DNA from 3 places in the Enterobacter sp. RIT637 genome. Region 1 is predicted to be linked to each of the others. Evidence: predicted binding sites of a transcription regulator. Region 1 holds the regulator's gene; each other region holds the start of a gene.
The links. The regulator Fur, encoded in region 1, represses iron uptake genes when iron is present. The targets are predictions, from matches to a motif close to ATAATAATGAGAACNACTATCAA.
Positions count from the first base shown of each region.

Region 2: K5E19_RS05845 (TonB-dependent siderophore receptor) is a predicted target of Fur. The motif match lies at 3,803-3,825, and genes of this name have one in related genera.
Region 3: K5E19_RS09085 (Nramp family divalent metal transporter) is a predicted target of Fur. The motif match lies at 1,976-1,998, and genes of this name have one in related genera.

Region 1 covers NZ_JAIHAZ010000003.1:160,015-165,098, forward strand. Annotated here, with positions in the region: gene chiP (chitoporin ChiP) at 18-1,415, shown strand; gene chiQ (ChiQ/YbfN family lipoprotein) at 1,466-1,792, shown strand; gene fur (ferric iron uptake transcriptional regulator) at 1,897-2,343, opposite strand; gene fldA (flavodoxin FldA) at 2,635-3,165, opposite strand; gene ybfE (LexA regulated protein) at 3,321-3,608, opposite strand; gene ybfF (esterase) at 3,737-4,510, opposite strand; gene seqA (replication initiation negative regulator SeqA) at 4,694-5,084, shown strand, end outside.
Region 2 covers NZ_JAIHAZ010000002.1:482,394-487,477, forward strand. Annotated here, with positions in the region: gene K5E19_RS05840 (alpha,alpha-trehalase) at 1-1,632, shown strand, start outside; gene K5E19_RS05845 (TonB-dependent siderophore receptor) at 1,680-3,782, opposite strand; gene K5E19_RS05850 (GlsB/YeaQ/YmgE family stress response membrane protein) at 3,898-4,152, opposite strand; gene K5E19_RS05855 (flagellar brake protein) at 4,359-5,084, shown strand, end outside.
Region 3 covers NZ_JAIHAZ010000004.1:82,152-87,235, reverse strand. Annotated here, with positions in the region: gene K5E19_RS09095 (EAL domain-containing protein) at 1-453, shown strand, start outside; gene nupC (nucleoside permease NupC) at 500-1,687, opposite strand; gene K5E19_RS09085 (Nramp family divalent metal transporter) at 2,038-3,276, shown strand; gene K5E19_RS09080 (DUF2502 domain-containing protein) at 3,309-3,665, opposite strand; gene mgrA (L-glyceraldehyde 3-phosphate reductase) at 3,799-4,788, opposite strand; partial or broken gene K5E19_RS09070 (thiamine pyrophosphate-binding protein) at 4,974-5,084, shown strand, end outside.

The DNA of each region.
Region 1 (5,084 bases):
TCAAAGAGGAATAATCTATGCGTACGTTCAGTGGCAAACGTAGTGCGCTGGCGCTGGCTATCGCCGGTGTGACAGCAATGTCGAGCCTGGCGATCACCCCAGAAGCTAAGGCAGAAGGCTTCATCGATGATTCTACCCTCACGGGCGGTATTTATTACTGGCAGCGTGAGCGTGACCGTAAAGACGTCACTGAAGACAAATACAAAACCAACCTTTCGCACTCGACCTGGAACGCCAATCTGGATTTCCAGTCAGGCTATGCCGCGGATATGTTCGGTCTGGATATTGCTGCGTTCACCGCCATTGAAATGGCGGAAAACGGTGACAGCGGCCACCCGAACGAAATCGCCTTCTCCTCCAGTAACAAAGCGTATAAAGAAGACTGGTCTGGCGATAAAAGCGGTGTCAGCCTGTACAAGGCAGCAGCGAAATTCAAATACGGCCCGGTATGGGCACGTGGGGGCTATATTCAGCCAACCGGCCAAACGCTGTTAGCGCCGCACTGGAGCTTTATGCCGGGTACCTACCAGGGCGCGGAAGCCGGGGCTAACTTTGACTACGGCGATGCGGGTGCGTTGAGCTTCTCCTATATGTGGACCAACGAGTACAAAGCACCGTGGCACATTGAGATGGACAAGTTCTACCAGAACGATAAGAAAACCAAAGTCGATTACCTCCACTCGCTGGGCGCGAAATACGACTTCAAAAACGATCTGGTCCTGGAAGCTGCATTTGGTCAGGCGGAAGGTTATATCGATCAGTATTTTGCTAAAGCCAGCTACAAATTTGATGTTGTGGGCAGCCCGCTGAGCACCAGCTACCAGTTCTACGGCACGCGCGATAAAGCCAGCAATGGCACCGTTAACGATATCTATGACGGCACTGCATGGCTGCAGGCGCTGACCTTCGGCTACAAAGTGGGCCAGGTTGATTTACGTCTGGAAGGAACATGGGTGAAGGCAGAAGGGCAGCAGGGCTATTTCCTGCAGCGTATGACGCCAACCTACGCGTCCTCGAACGGTCGTCTCGACATCTGGTGGGATAACCGCTCTGACTTCAACGCCGACGGCGAAAAAGCGGTGTTCTTCGGTGCGATGTATGACCTGAAAAACTGGAACCTGCCTGGCTGGGCGGTGGGTGCCTCTTACGCTTACGCCTGGGACGCAAAACCTGCGGATATGGCAACACCGGACGCGTACTACGATCCAAACTATCGTCTGAAAGAGTCTTCTTACAGCCTGGATGCGATCTACACCCTGCAGGATGGACGTGCAAAAGGGACGATGTTCAAACTGCACTTCACGCAGTATGACAACCACTCCGATATCCCGAGCTACGCGGGCGGTTACGGCAACATCTTCCAGGATGAACGTGACGTGAAATTCATGGTCATCGCGCCATTCACTATCTTCTGATGAACACACCGGCGGGTAATGTTGTCCCGCCGGTATGGAGACTGCACATGATGAAAAAAATCGTAATCGTCGCGTTGCTGGCATCAGGGCTGGTGGCGTGTGCTCAGACTGAGGCACCAAAAGAAGATTCCCGCCTGAAGGAGGCCTATAGCGCCTGTATCAATACAGCGGAAGGGTCGCCGGAGAAAATCGAAGCCTGTCAGAGCGTGCTGGACGTGCTGAAGAAAGAGAAAGCGCATGAGCAGTTTGCGACGCAGGAGAATGTTCGCGTGATGGATTACCAGGCCTGCATTCAGGCACGTAAAACCGGTAACGATCAGGAAGTGGCGAAGCGTTGCGATAAGATCTGGAGCGATATTCGCAGTAACAATAAATAAGTTGCTTTACGCCCGGTGGCGCTGTGCCACCGGGCTTTTTTTTTGCCCAAAAACAGGCAAAAAAAAAGCCAACCTTACGGCTGGCTCAGAGTATAAACACGATATTATTTCGCGTCGTGCGCGTGGTCGTCTTCACGGCAATCGCCTTCAGCGCAGTGACCATACAGGTACAGGCTGTGGTTGGTCAGGCGAATGCCATGACGAGCGGCGATTTCACGCTGGCGTGATTCGATGGAATCATCGCTAAATTCAATAACCTTGCCACAATCGAGGCAGATCAGGTGATCGTGATGGTGCTGTTGGGTCAGCTCGAAAACGGATTTACCGCCCTCGAAGTTATGACGGGTAACAATGCCCGCGTCATCGAACTGGTTCAGCACACGATACACGGTTGCCAGCCCAATCTCTTCACCCATGTCGATAAGACGTTTGTAGAGGTCTTCCGCACTGACATGGTGATTGTCTGGCCCCTGAAGCACTTCAAGGATTTTTAACCGAGGAAGCGTTACTTTCAGGCCAGCCTTCTTTAATGCGGTATTGTTGTCAGTCATGCGGAATCTGTCCTGTTGCTAAACGATTCACTTCTAAAGAAGAAGTGACAGAAAATGCACTTGGGATAATGCGTCTCATTATAGAACTGCCATGGCTAAATGAAAACTGCAAGTCTCAAGCAAAGTATGCTTATAAAAACGTGGTATCACCAACAAACTTGTTCGATGGCATCCACTTTTTACCAGGGGGATATTGTACAGGTCTGAACGAAAAAGTTAAAAGTTTGTAGCAATTAATTTAATCGGTTTTACCTGGTAAACGGGCGCAACCTGAGTTGCGCCACCGGGAAATCAGGCGTTAAGAATGTCGTCGAGGTTCAGCTCTTCACGGATCTGCTTAACCCATTTCTCAACGCGTTCAGCGGTCAGTTCCGGCTGACGGTCTTCGTCGATGGCCAGGCCGACAAAGTGGTCGTCGTCTGCCAGGCCTTTAGAGGCTTCAAAGTGGTAACCCGCCGTTGGCCAGTGGCCGACAATCACCGCACCGTGTGGTTCAATGATGTCGCGGATGGTGCCCAGTGCGTCACAGAAGTATTCTGCGTAGTCTTCCTGATCGCCGCAACCGAACAGCGCGACCAGCTTACCGTTGAAGTCAACTTCTTCCAGGGTTGGGAAGAAATCGTCCCAGTCACACTGTGCTTCACCGTAGTACCAGGTCGGGATACCCAGCAGCAGGATGTCATAACCTTCGAGATCTTCTTTGCTGCTCTTGGCGATGTCGTGCACATCGGCAACGTCTTTACCGAGCTGTTTTTGAATGTTTTTTGCGATATTTTCGGTATTGCCGGTATCACTGCCGAAGAAAATGCCGATGATTGCCATGAGTAAAATAACCTCTTGAAACTTAATGGTATGGTGGCGCAATTTGTCCACGGATAAGGGCAATAATAGCAGAACAGGCAACCCTGCGGAAACAGCTATCGCGCAGGACTGCACTCTGTGCTACATGAAAAGGGAAATAAAAGGAATTTTCAGACTTATGCCTTGCTGCGCAATGTCTCAAGTTGGGTGATTAACATCTCTTCAATCAGTTCGCTGCGGCTGATGTTACGCGCCTCGGCCAGCTCATTTAGTGCATCGACGGCATCGGCGTTCAGCTTCAGTTCGACACGCTTAAGCCCACGATTTTTATCGCGTTTAAGCTGGTTGCGTTTATTAATACGCAGCTGTTCATCGCGCGAAAGCGGATTCGTTTTCGGTCGTCCCGGTCGACGCTCATTCGCGAACAGATCTAGTGTCGTACGGTCCGTTTGTTCTTTGGCCATGATTCTGAGACTTCGGGGGAAATACGCCGCCCTGCTAATGCCCGGGCGATAAGCGCGCCATCATACATCACCGAAAACGGCACGCCAACGACTGGAAGCCCACAACCTTCCAGTCGCTCTCTTTTTAATCAATTTGCAGTATCAGAGAGATAGCGACGAATGGCGCGCAGTACGGCGTCCGGTTTTTCGGCGTGAACCCAGTGCCCGGCACCGGCAATCACGTGGGCGCGAGCCTGCGGGAATTGGGCCAGCAGCGTGTAGCGGTAGGCGTCGGTAACGTAAGGCGAGTTTCCGCCGCGAATAAAGAGGGTAGGGTGTGGCCATGCGGGGACGGTTTCCCAGCCCACGATGTTGTTGTACTGTTCCCACAGCACCGGCACGTTAAAACGCCATTGCCCATCAACATACGACTTTAGCAGGAACTGCACGACGCCTTCCTCATCCAGATGCTCACGCATCACGGCGGCAGCCTGCTGGCGCGTCGCGACGCCCGCTTCTGTGACCGCATTAATGGCGGCAAAAATCTCATCGTGACGGCGGACGTCATAATCCACGGGCGCGACGTCAATCACCACCAGCCCGTTGATACGCTCCGGCGCAAGCGCCGTAAGGGCCATCACCGCTTTGCCACCCATGGAATGCCCGATCAGCGTTACCTTCTGCAGGTTATGTGCATCCAGCGTATCCAGCAGATCCTGCGCCATCGCCGCGTAGGTCATCTCGTCTGAACGCCCGGAAAGACCGTGGTTGCGCATATCAACCTGCAAAATATCGTGGTCGGAAACCAGATCGCGCGCCAGCACGCCCAGGTTATCGAGGCTACCAAACAGCCCGTGAACCAGTACGATGGGAGAATTATTGTTCGGCGATTGTGCAGATTGCGCTCGGGTATTCAATTTCATGGCAAAGTTCTTTTTTTACGTATGTCAGGTTAGGGTATCATGTTGACCATTCTGCCGCCTGGCTGCAAGGATCCAGTTTAATCTGACTTTTGCCGCCTGCCGGGTTTGACGCTATCCGCTGTTGGGATTTGACCTTATAATCCCAACGACTTGTATTCAGATAAGATATCGCACTGGATTAAGATGAAAACAATCGAAGTTGATGACGAACTCTATCAGTTTATTGCCAGCCAGACGCGGCATATTGGGGAGAGCGCGTCCGACATTTTACGGCGTATGCTTAAAATTTCCGCCGCCTCACAGCCTGCTACCCCTGTCACAAAAGATGTCGTGTCTCAGCCGAGCGTTGTTGCACAAGCAAAACCTGCCGTAATACCGGCAAAAGATAAAGTGCGCGCAGTACGAGAACTGCTGCTGTCTGATGAATATGCAGAGCAGAAAAAGGCGGTTAACCGCTTTATGCTCGTGCTGTCTACACTTCATTCACTGGATAACAAAGCGTTTGCAGAAGCGACCGAGTCGCTGCACGGTCGCACCCGCGTCTATTTCGCGGGCGACGAACAGACGCTGTTAC
Region 2 (5,084 bases), on a different contig from region 1:
GCGCTGCTCGGCGTAACAGCATTTGCTTATGCTGACCAGCCCCCCGCCACCCAGACAACCTCACCCGATATTTTGCTGGGCCCTCTGTTTAATGATGTGCAAAGTGCCAAACTGTTTCCCGATCAAAAAACCTTCGCTGATGCCGTCCCCAAAAGCGACCCGCTGATGATTCTGGCGGATTATCGGATGCAGCACGCCCAGTCCAGCTTTGACTTACGCCACTTTGTCGAGATGAACTTCACGCTCCCCGCGGAAGGCGAAAAATATGTTCCGCCTGCTGGACAAAGTTTACGTGAGCATATTGACGATCTCTGGCCCGTGCTGACGCGCACCACCGATAAAGCCAGCAACAAATGGGATTCGCTCCTGCCGCTACCGAAACCTTACGTGGTGCCCGGCGGGCGTTTCCGCGAGGTGTATTACTGGGACAGCTATTTCACCATGCTGGGCCTGGCCGAAAGCGGCCACTGGGACAAAATCAGCGATATGGTGGACAACTTCGCCTATGAAATTGACACCTTCGGCCACATCCCCAACGGCAACCGCAGCTATTACCTGAGCCGTTCGCAACCGCCGTTTTTCTCCCTGATGGTCGAACTGCTGGCGACGCATGATAAGGACGCGCTGAAAAAATACCGTCCGCAGATGGAAAAAGAGTATGCCTACTGGATGGAGGGCGTCGACGGCCTGCAGCCGGGCCAGGCCAACAAACGCGTGGTGAAGCTGGATGACGGGACAATCCTCAACCGCTACTGGGATGACCGCGATACTCCGCGCCCGGAGTCCTGGCTTGATGATGTGACCACCGCTAAAAACAACCCTAACCGCCCGGCGACGGACATCTACCGCGATCTGCGTTCTGCCGCTGCGTCAGGCTGGGACTTTAGCTCCCGCTGGATGGACGACCCGCAAAAGCTTGGCACCATCCGCACCACCAGCATTGTGCCGGTGGACCTGAACGCCCTGATGTTCAAGATGGAGAAGCTGCTGGCACGGGCAAGCCAGGAGGATGGCGATAGCGCCGGTGCGAGCAAATATGACGCGCTGGCCGCCTCACGACAGAAGGCCATTGAGAGCCATCTGTGGAACGAAAAAGAGGGCTGGTACGCGGATTACGATCTCAAGAGCAAAAAGGTGCGTAATCAGCTCACCGCCGCCGCCCTGTTCCCGCTTTACGTGAAGGCTGCGGCACAGGACCGCGCGGATAAAGTGGCTGCGGCTACCGCGTCACGCCTGCTGAAGCCGGGCGGCATTACGACCACCACCATCAACAGCGGCCAGCAGTGGGATGCGCCAAACGGCTGGGCACCGCTGCAGTGGGTCGCAGCGGAAGGATTGCAGAACTATGGCCAGGAAAAAGTGGCGATGGACGTGACCTGGCGCTTCCTGAAAAACGTTCAGCACACCTACGACCGCGAGAAGAAGCTGGTGGAGAAGTATGACGTCTCGTCTACCGGTACCGGCGGAGGCGGCGGTGAATATCCGTTGCAGGATGGATTTGGCTGGAGCAACGGCGTGACGCTCAAGATGCTTGACCTGGTTTGTCCAAAAGAGAAACCGTGCGACAGCGTGCCGGAGAATCAACCTGCGGCAAATGATGACACCGCGCCGGCGAAAAGCGCGGCGCAGTAATTCCCCTCACCTTCCTCCTCTCCCCAATGGGGAGAGGGAAAAGGTCATCAGAAACTGTAACTCGCCCCTAGCTGATACGTCCGGTCACGCCCAATCCAGCAGTTGGTTGCGTCGTAACAGGTCAGCGTCTCTTTATTGGTGATGTTCTGCGCGCTGGCTTTAATCGTTAGCCCTTCCAGCGACGGCAGAATTTCGCCCATGCGGTAAGAGGCCGCCAGATCGTACTGCGTGGTGCCGCCGAGTTTGCCCGCATCGTTATTCGGTGAAATTTCCATCGGCCCGGTATAGCGTGCGCCAGCCCCCAGCATCAACCCTTTCAGCGGCGTACTGTCGAAGGTGTAGTCGCCCCACAGGTTGAAGGCATTCTCCGGCACCTGGGTTGGACGCTTGCCCTGGTATTTATCATCTTCCGTATTGATGGCGTGGGTGTAGGCGTAGTTCGCAATCAGCGTCAGGTTATCCGTCGGGCGGCTGACCGCCGACAGCTCTGCCCCTTTGGATTCCACTTCCCCGGTCTGACGGTAGTTGAGGAAGCCGGGATCGGAGGTGACGACATTTTTCTGGCGAATGTTAAACACCGATGCGGTAAAGGTGGTGGCGTAGTCCGCCAGCAGGTATTTCACCCCGCCCTCAACCTGCTTGCTGGTCGTTGGCTTCACGTCTTTTGCCGTGAGCGTTCCCTGCGGCGAGACCGGTGCAAAACCTTCCGAGTAGCTGATAAAAGGCGAAATACCGTTATCGAAGGCGTAAAGCGCCCCCAGACGTTTGGTGACCCGATCCTGAGAGACATACGCTTTGTCGCCGTTTTGCAGGTAATTCGTGGTCACGGAGCGGTAATCGTCATAGCGCAGGCTACCCAGCAGGTTTAATCCACCGAACTCCACCTGATCCTGCAGGTAGTAGCCGTTCTGCTGATAGCTCAGACGGTTCTTCTGGGCGGTATACAGTCCCAGCGCGCCTTCATCGATCTGCGCGTGGTCAGGATTGCGCATATCAATACCCGGCGTTGAGGAGGCGTATCGGTAGTGGAAGTGCGAGTTCAGCTTCTGATAGTCAAACCCGGCCAGCAGATGATGTTTCCATTCCCCCAGCGCAACCGTTTTGGTGACCTGGTTGTCGATGTTGAAGCTCTGAAGATCTTCATCCGTGGTGTAAGCAAAGCGGTTGAGTTGATAGACCTCGCTGCCTGGCCCGGTTGAATAGACGCTGCGCTGATGGGTGTCCACGTCGAAATAGCGCGCTTTCTGATTAAAGCCCCAGCCGCTATCAAACTCATGCTCAAAGCTGTAGCCCAGCATCCACTGGCGCTGTTTGAATCCGCTCCACTCGTCCCCGGCATAGTCCCGACGATCGGCGTAGCTCGAGCGCAGATAGGCGAGCGGCAGCGGGTCGGACGGCGACAGGCTCGGGGTATTTTGCGCCAGCGCATCAATGGTGAGGCGTGTTTTGCTGTCCGGCTGCCAGGTCACTGACGGTGCCACGAGATAGTTTTCGTAGCGCGTGGTGTGCGGCTGGTCGTCATTTTCCGTCGCTTTCCCCAGCAGACGGTAGTTCCAGTCGCTGTCAGCAATTTGCCCGGTCGAGTCGAGGTAGCCCTCTTTCAGGTTACGGGTGCCGGTGTTGAAACCCACCTCGGTACGGGACGCTTTTTGCGGCTTTTTGCTTTGAATATTCACCAGACCACCCGGCGAGCCGCCGCCGTACAGCACTGAGGAAGGACCTTTCAGAATATCGACGCTCTCAATCAGCAGCGGATCGATGCGCGCTTTGGTGTTACCGGTGACGTTATACGGCAGCTGCAGGCCGTTATAGAATTCCTGGTCAACGGTAAACCCGCGGATCTTGTACTCGCTCATGTACGAGGTACTGCCCCTCACCTCGGTCGAGACGCCCGGGGCATAGCGCAGGATTTCATTCACGGAATTCGCGTGACGCTTTTCTATCTCCTGCTCCGAGAGGGTGTTGATCACCTGCGGCGTTTTACTTTCTGCCACCGCCGATTTGGTCGCACTGTTCGTCCATGAAGGAAGCGCGCTGCCCTGCTCTGCGCCCGTGACTACGATAGTCGATTCTTCCGCAAAAGCCTGTGCCTGCAATGCCAGCGCCACGGCTCCTGCCAACGCACATAACGCAAAACGTGAGGTATTCATAATTGTCGTCTTTGTTATAGATAATACTGGGAACGACAATTATTATCATTTCGATTAGCAAATCAATACGCGAATTAAAAAAACGGCCCTCAGGTGAGGGCCGCTTGTGAACATGTTATGCCCGTCGGAGTAACCGGAATATGCCCAGCACAACAATAGCGCCGACCACCGCAACCAGGAAACTGTGGAGATCGAAACCGCTGATGCTGCCGCCAAAGCCAAACATCGTTGCCAGCCAGCCGCCGACAACCGCCCCGACCACACCGAGTACACAGGTCAGAATAAAGCCGCCACCATCATTTCCCGGCATGATCAATTTGGCGATAGCGCCGGCAATAAGACCAAAGATAATCCAGGCGATGATACCCATAGCGATGCCCTCTTGCAGGTTTAACGCATGCACGGAAAACCTTCCGCGCTGGTGACTTAAGTATAGGTCATCGCCCGAAAATCATTTTCATCTCACCGACTTAAATTACGGCGGCCAGTAAAAAAAATCACCGGTTTGTATTAAGTTTCATTTCAGATTGCCGATAACGCAGAGACAGTCTGTCATATATCAAGGAGCAATCTGGCGTGAGTAATTACAGTGAGCAGTTCCTGAAACAAAATCCGCTGGCTGTATTAGGGGTATTACGCGACCTGCAAAAAGGTGAAGTGCCGCTACGCATGCGTTGGTCAAACAATCAGTTTATAAGCAAGATCCTCGACGTGTCGTCCGACCGTCTGATCGTCGACCTGGGCAGCCAGGAGCATGAGAACCGCGCCGCGCAGCGGGCGGAAAAAATCTCGGTAATGGCTGAAACCCAAGGCGCAAAGGTGGAGTTTATTCTGCCGCGACTGGAATTAAGCGAATATCTGGGGCTGCCTGCTTTTACCACGCCGCTGCCTGATAACCTCTGGTTTGTACAGCGTCGGGAATATTTCCGCATCAGCGCCCCGCTCCATCCCGCTTATTTTTGTCGGGCAAAAATGCCGGATAAAAAAGAGATCCGCTTCCGCCTCTTTGACCTGTCGCTGGGCGGCATGGGCGCGCTGATGGATACCCCCAAACCTGACGGCCTGGTGGAAGGCATGCGATTCACGCAGATAGAGCTGGATATGGGCGGCTGGGGACGGTTTTATTTCGATGCGCAGCTGATTGCCATCAGCGAGCGTAAAGTGGTGGACAGCAAGAACGAGACCATTTCCACGCCCCGCCTGAGCTTTCGCTTTCTGAACGTGGGGCCGGGGGCAGAGCGCGAGCTTCAGCGCATCATTTTCTCTCTGGAGCGAGAGGCGCGGGAACGGGCGAATAAAGTC
Region 3 (5,084 bases), on a different contig from region 1:
ACCTTGATGCAAAAAGAGGTTGCCACGGAGATTATCGCGCTCTTCGCTCGCTATACCGTCCCGCCCCAGGCCGTGGTCATCGAGATAACCGAAGAACAGGCTTTCTCCAATTCGGGCAGTAGCATTAACAATATCCAGCAGCTGAGGGATCATGGGTTCCGTATTGCTATTGATGACTTTGGAACTGGCTATGCCAACTTTGAGCGTCTGAAGCGCCTGCAGGCCGACATCATCAAGATTGATGGCTGCTTCGTAAAAGATATCTGTAGCGACAACATGGATGCGATGATTGTGCAGTCGATCTGTAATCTGGCAAAAACAAAATCGCTCTGTGTGGTTGCGGAATATGTGGAAACCCCGGCGCAGCGGGATATGTTGCTGCACTTTGGCGTCGATTATCTGCAGGGCTACCTCTTCGGTAAACCCAGACCGCTTGCCGAATTACGGGCATAAAAAAACCGGGAGCCTTTCATGCTCCCGGTTTTTTTCACGCTGTGAGTTAGAGTACCAGCGCTGCGATAGAGGCAGACAGTACGCTCACCAGCGTAGAACCGTACACCAGCTTCAGGCCGAAGCGAGAAACCACGTTACCCTGCTCTTCGTTCAGGCCTTTAATCGCACCGGCGATAATACCGATGGAAGAGAAGTTTGCGAATGAAACCAGGAACACGGAAAGAATGCCTTCCGCACGTGGAGAGAGCGTGCTGGCAATTTTCTGCAGATCCATCATTGCCACGAACTCGTTAGAAACCAGTTTGGTTGCCATGATGCTGCCAACCTGCAGCGCTTCATGAGCCGGAACACCCATCACCCATGCAATTGGATAGAAGATGTAGCCCAGGATGCCCTGGAAGGAGATACCGAGAACCGCTGCGAACAGGGCGTTCAGGGCGGCGATCAGCGCGATAAAACCAATCAGCATCGCGGCAACAATAATGGCGACCTTGAAGCCTGCCAGAATGTATTCACCCAGCATTTCGAAGAAGCTCTGTCCTTCATGCAGGTTTGACATCTGGATGTTCTCTTCGCTTGCGTCAACACGGTAAGGGTTGATCAGCGACAGTACAATAAAGGTGCTGAACATGTTCAGGACCAGCGCCGCCACCACGTATTTTGGCTCCAGCATCGTCATGTACGCACCCACGATAGACATAGATACGGTAGACATTGCGGTCGCCGCCATGGTGTACATGCGGTTACGGGACATTTTGCCCAGGATATCTTTGTACGCGATGAAGTTTTCTGACTGACCGAGGATCAGAGAGCTTACGGCGTTGAACGATTCCAGTTTGCCCATGCCGTTCACCTTGGACAGCAGGAAGCCAATCGCGCGGATTACCACCGGCAGAACGCGGATGTGCTGCAGAATACCAATCAGTGCAGAGATGAAGACGATAGGGCACAGCACCTTCAGGAAGAAGAAGGCCAGACCTTGATCGTTCATGCTACCAAAGACGAAGTTAGTCCCTTCGTTAGCAAACCCGAGCAGTTTTTCGAACATCTCGGAGAAGCCTTTCACGAAGCCGAGGCCAACGTTGGAGTTCAGGAAGAACCACGCAAGTAATACTTCAATGACCAGCAGTTGGACAACATAGCGAATACGAATATTTTTGCGGTCTGTGCTGACCAGCAATGCGAGTGCAGTAACGACAACGAGTGCCAGGACAAAATGAAGGACGCGGTCCATATTTGCTCCAAATATGAGGCAGGTTTAATTTTCGTGCACATTCTATGTAACAAGCGAAAAGAAAACGAGATCAAGAACACACTATAGTTACATCCTGTGACGAGTCTCAAAAATAGTGATCAACAATACATTTTTGTTATGTTAGGTAAATGAGTGAAAAGTTAAGTTTGTGTGCTAGGCTTCACAAAAGTGTGCGCTAACTATGTTTGATTTAGAGCACCCGCATCTCACCTGCCCATCTATTGTCAAAAGCTATCAGAGAAATCATTACAAACCTTACAAATGATCTTGATAATCATTCTCATTTTGATAGCATTAAACATAGCAAAGGCTATATTTCAGAGGCAGAAATGACAAACAGTCGCGTAGAGGGTAGCAGTGGCAGGGCAGCGCGCAAGTTGCGGTTCGCATTAATGGGACCTGCGTTCATTGCTGCCATTGGCTATATCGATCCGGGCAATTTTGCGACCAACATTCAGGCCGGAGCCAGCTTCGGCTACACATTGCTGTGGGTGGTAGTCTGGGCAAACCTGATGGCCATGCTGATCCAGATGCTCTCAGCGAAGCTCGGTATTGCCACGGGGAAAAATCTGGCGGAGCAGATCCGCGACCACTACCCGCGTCCGGCGGTATGGCTGTACTGGGTCCAGGCTGAAATTATCGCCATGGCGACCGACCTTGCTGAATTCATTGGGGCTGCCATTGGATTTAAACTGATCCTCGGGGTGTCGCTGTTGCAGGGGGCGGTGCTGACCGGGATTGCGACTTTCCTGATTCTGATGCTGCAGCGCCGCGGGCAGAAGCCGCTGGAAAAAGTCATCGGTGGTTTGCTGCTGTTCGTTGCTGCAGCCTATATTGTGGAGCTGATCTTCTCCCAGCCGAGTCTGGTGCAACTGAGTAAAGGGATGGTGATTCCAAGTCTGCCCACCTCTGAAGCGGTATTCCTGGCTGCTGGCGTCCTCGGGGCGACCATTATGCCGCATGTGATTTACCTGCACTCCTCCCTGACACAGCATCTGCACGGTGGAACGCGCAAGGAACGCTATTCCGCGACAAAATGGGATGTCGCGTTTGCCATGACGATTGCCGGTTTTGTGAATCTGGCGATGATGGCCACCGCCGCTGCCGCTTTCCACTTTAATGGTCACACGGGGATTGCCGATCTCGATCAGGCTTATCTGACGCTGGAACCGTTACTGAGCCATGCCGCAGCAACGATATTTGGGCTGAGCCTGGTGGCTGCGGGCCTCTCTTCCACGGTGGTAGGCACGCTGGCGGGGCAGGTGGTGATGCAGGGGTTCGTGCGTTTCCATATTCCGCTGTGGGTGCGTCGCGCCGTCACCATGCTGCCGTCATTTATTGTAATTTTGATGGGGCTGGATCCTACCCGCATTCTGGTGATGAGCCAGGTCCTGCTGAGTTTTGGTATTGCTCTTGCGCTGGTGCCATTGCTGATTTTTACCAGCGATAAAACGCTGATGGGCGATCTCGTGAACTCGACGCTGGTGAAAAGGGCCGGGTGGGCGATTGTGGTCGTGGTGGTGGCGCTGAATCTGTGGTTGTTAGTCGGAACCGCGCTGGGTCTTTAAAACAAAAAGGAGCCAAAAGGCTCCTTTTTACGTTAGTGACGATGGCCGTGACCACCATGACCATGTCCTTTACCACCGCGTCCGCCCCAGCCACCGCGACGGTCATCGCGATCGTTCCAGCCTTCACGGTAGCCGCGTTCATAGGCGTTGTTTTTATACCAGCCGCGATGCAGGCCATTATCGTGCCTGCGCCAGCGGTCACCACGCCATTCATAATGACGGTTCCAGTAGTCACGGTCGCGCCAGTAGCCACCGTCCCAGTATCTGCCGTAATCATCACGATCGCCAATTTGTAATTTTACTGATGGCAACAGGGTGATTTCGCCAGCATTGGCGACCAGCGGGGCCGCAGCCATAAGTACCGCTGCAAAAATCAGTGACCTGAACATACTCTTCTCCTTCACGATCGGGGCCTTGTGGGCCTGTTAACGCAATATTACGAGTTGGTAAAGCCTCGTTTCATCGCCTCAACTCCGAATTCCTGGATAAGAGCACTTTTTGCTAAAATTGACTTTAATTTGTTCAGCTCAGAATATCTTCGATTTGCGTTAATTCCTCTTCCGAGAAATGGCGATTGTCCAGCATGCCCACAGCGTCATCAATTTGCGCGGTTTTACTGGCCCCAATCAGTACGGAGGTCACGGCGTCGTGGCGTAAAATCCAGGCCAGTGCCATCTGCGACAGCTTCTGACCACGGCGTTCGGCCAGGGCGTTTAACTTGCGCACTTTTTCCAGCTTTTCTTCGGTGAGCTGATCCGGGTTCAGGAACTTGCTGCCGCTGGCCGCGCGGGAGTCCGCTGGAATGCCGTTCAGATAACGGTTGGTTAATTGCCCGCCCGCGAGAGGAGAGAAAGGTATGCAACCAACCCCTGTCTGCTGCAGTACTTCCAGCAAACCTGCTTCTGGGGCACGCTCAAACATCGAATATTTAGGCTGGTGGATAAGACAAGGGGTACCGAGGTCGTGAAGGATTTCAATTGCCTGACGCGCCAGTTCCGCAGGGTAGTTGGATAACCCCACGTACAGTGCCTTGCCCTGTCGAACGAGATGGTCGAGCGCTTTCATTGTTTCCTGAAGCGGTGTTTCCGGGTCCGGGCGGTGATGATAGAAGATGTCGACATACTCCAGCCCCATGCGCTTCAGGCTCTGATCCAGACTCGATACCAGATATTTACGCGAGCCCCAGTCGCCGTAGGGACCGTCCCACATGGTATATCCTGCTTTCGTCGAAATAATTAACTCATCGCGCCAGGGGAGAAAATCTTCCAGCAAAATGCGCCCAAAATTACGTTCGGCTGAACCGGGAGGAGGACCATAGTTATTGGCAAGGTCGAAATGCGTAATCCCCAAATCGAACGCGCGCTGTAAAAGTTGACGGCTGTTTTCGATGAGCGTGGCATCGCCAAAGTTATGCCAAAGCCCAAGCGAGATAGCGGGAAGTTTCAGCCCGCTTTGTCCGCAGCGGCGATACTGCATTGTCTGATAACGATTTTTATCCGGCTGATAATGCATGATCGTGACCTCTGACGCTGATAAGAAAAACGTGTGTATACGGTTACACTAACGCGAAAAAAGAGAGAATAGCGCAGCATTTTTTGTAAAGCATTCTTTCCAACTCCTTCTTACTGCCATTTCTGGACAGTCATCACGCTTATTTAATACTCAAGGTGAGAACAACATTAGAAGGATACCTGTTTATGCGTACCCCATACTGCGTCGCCGATTACCTGCTGGACCGTCTGACTGATTGTGGAACCGATCATCTGTTTGGCGTGCCGGGCGACTATAACCTGCAGTTTCTCGACCAT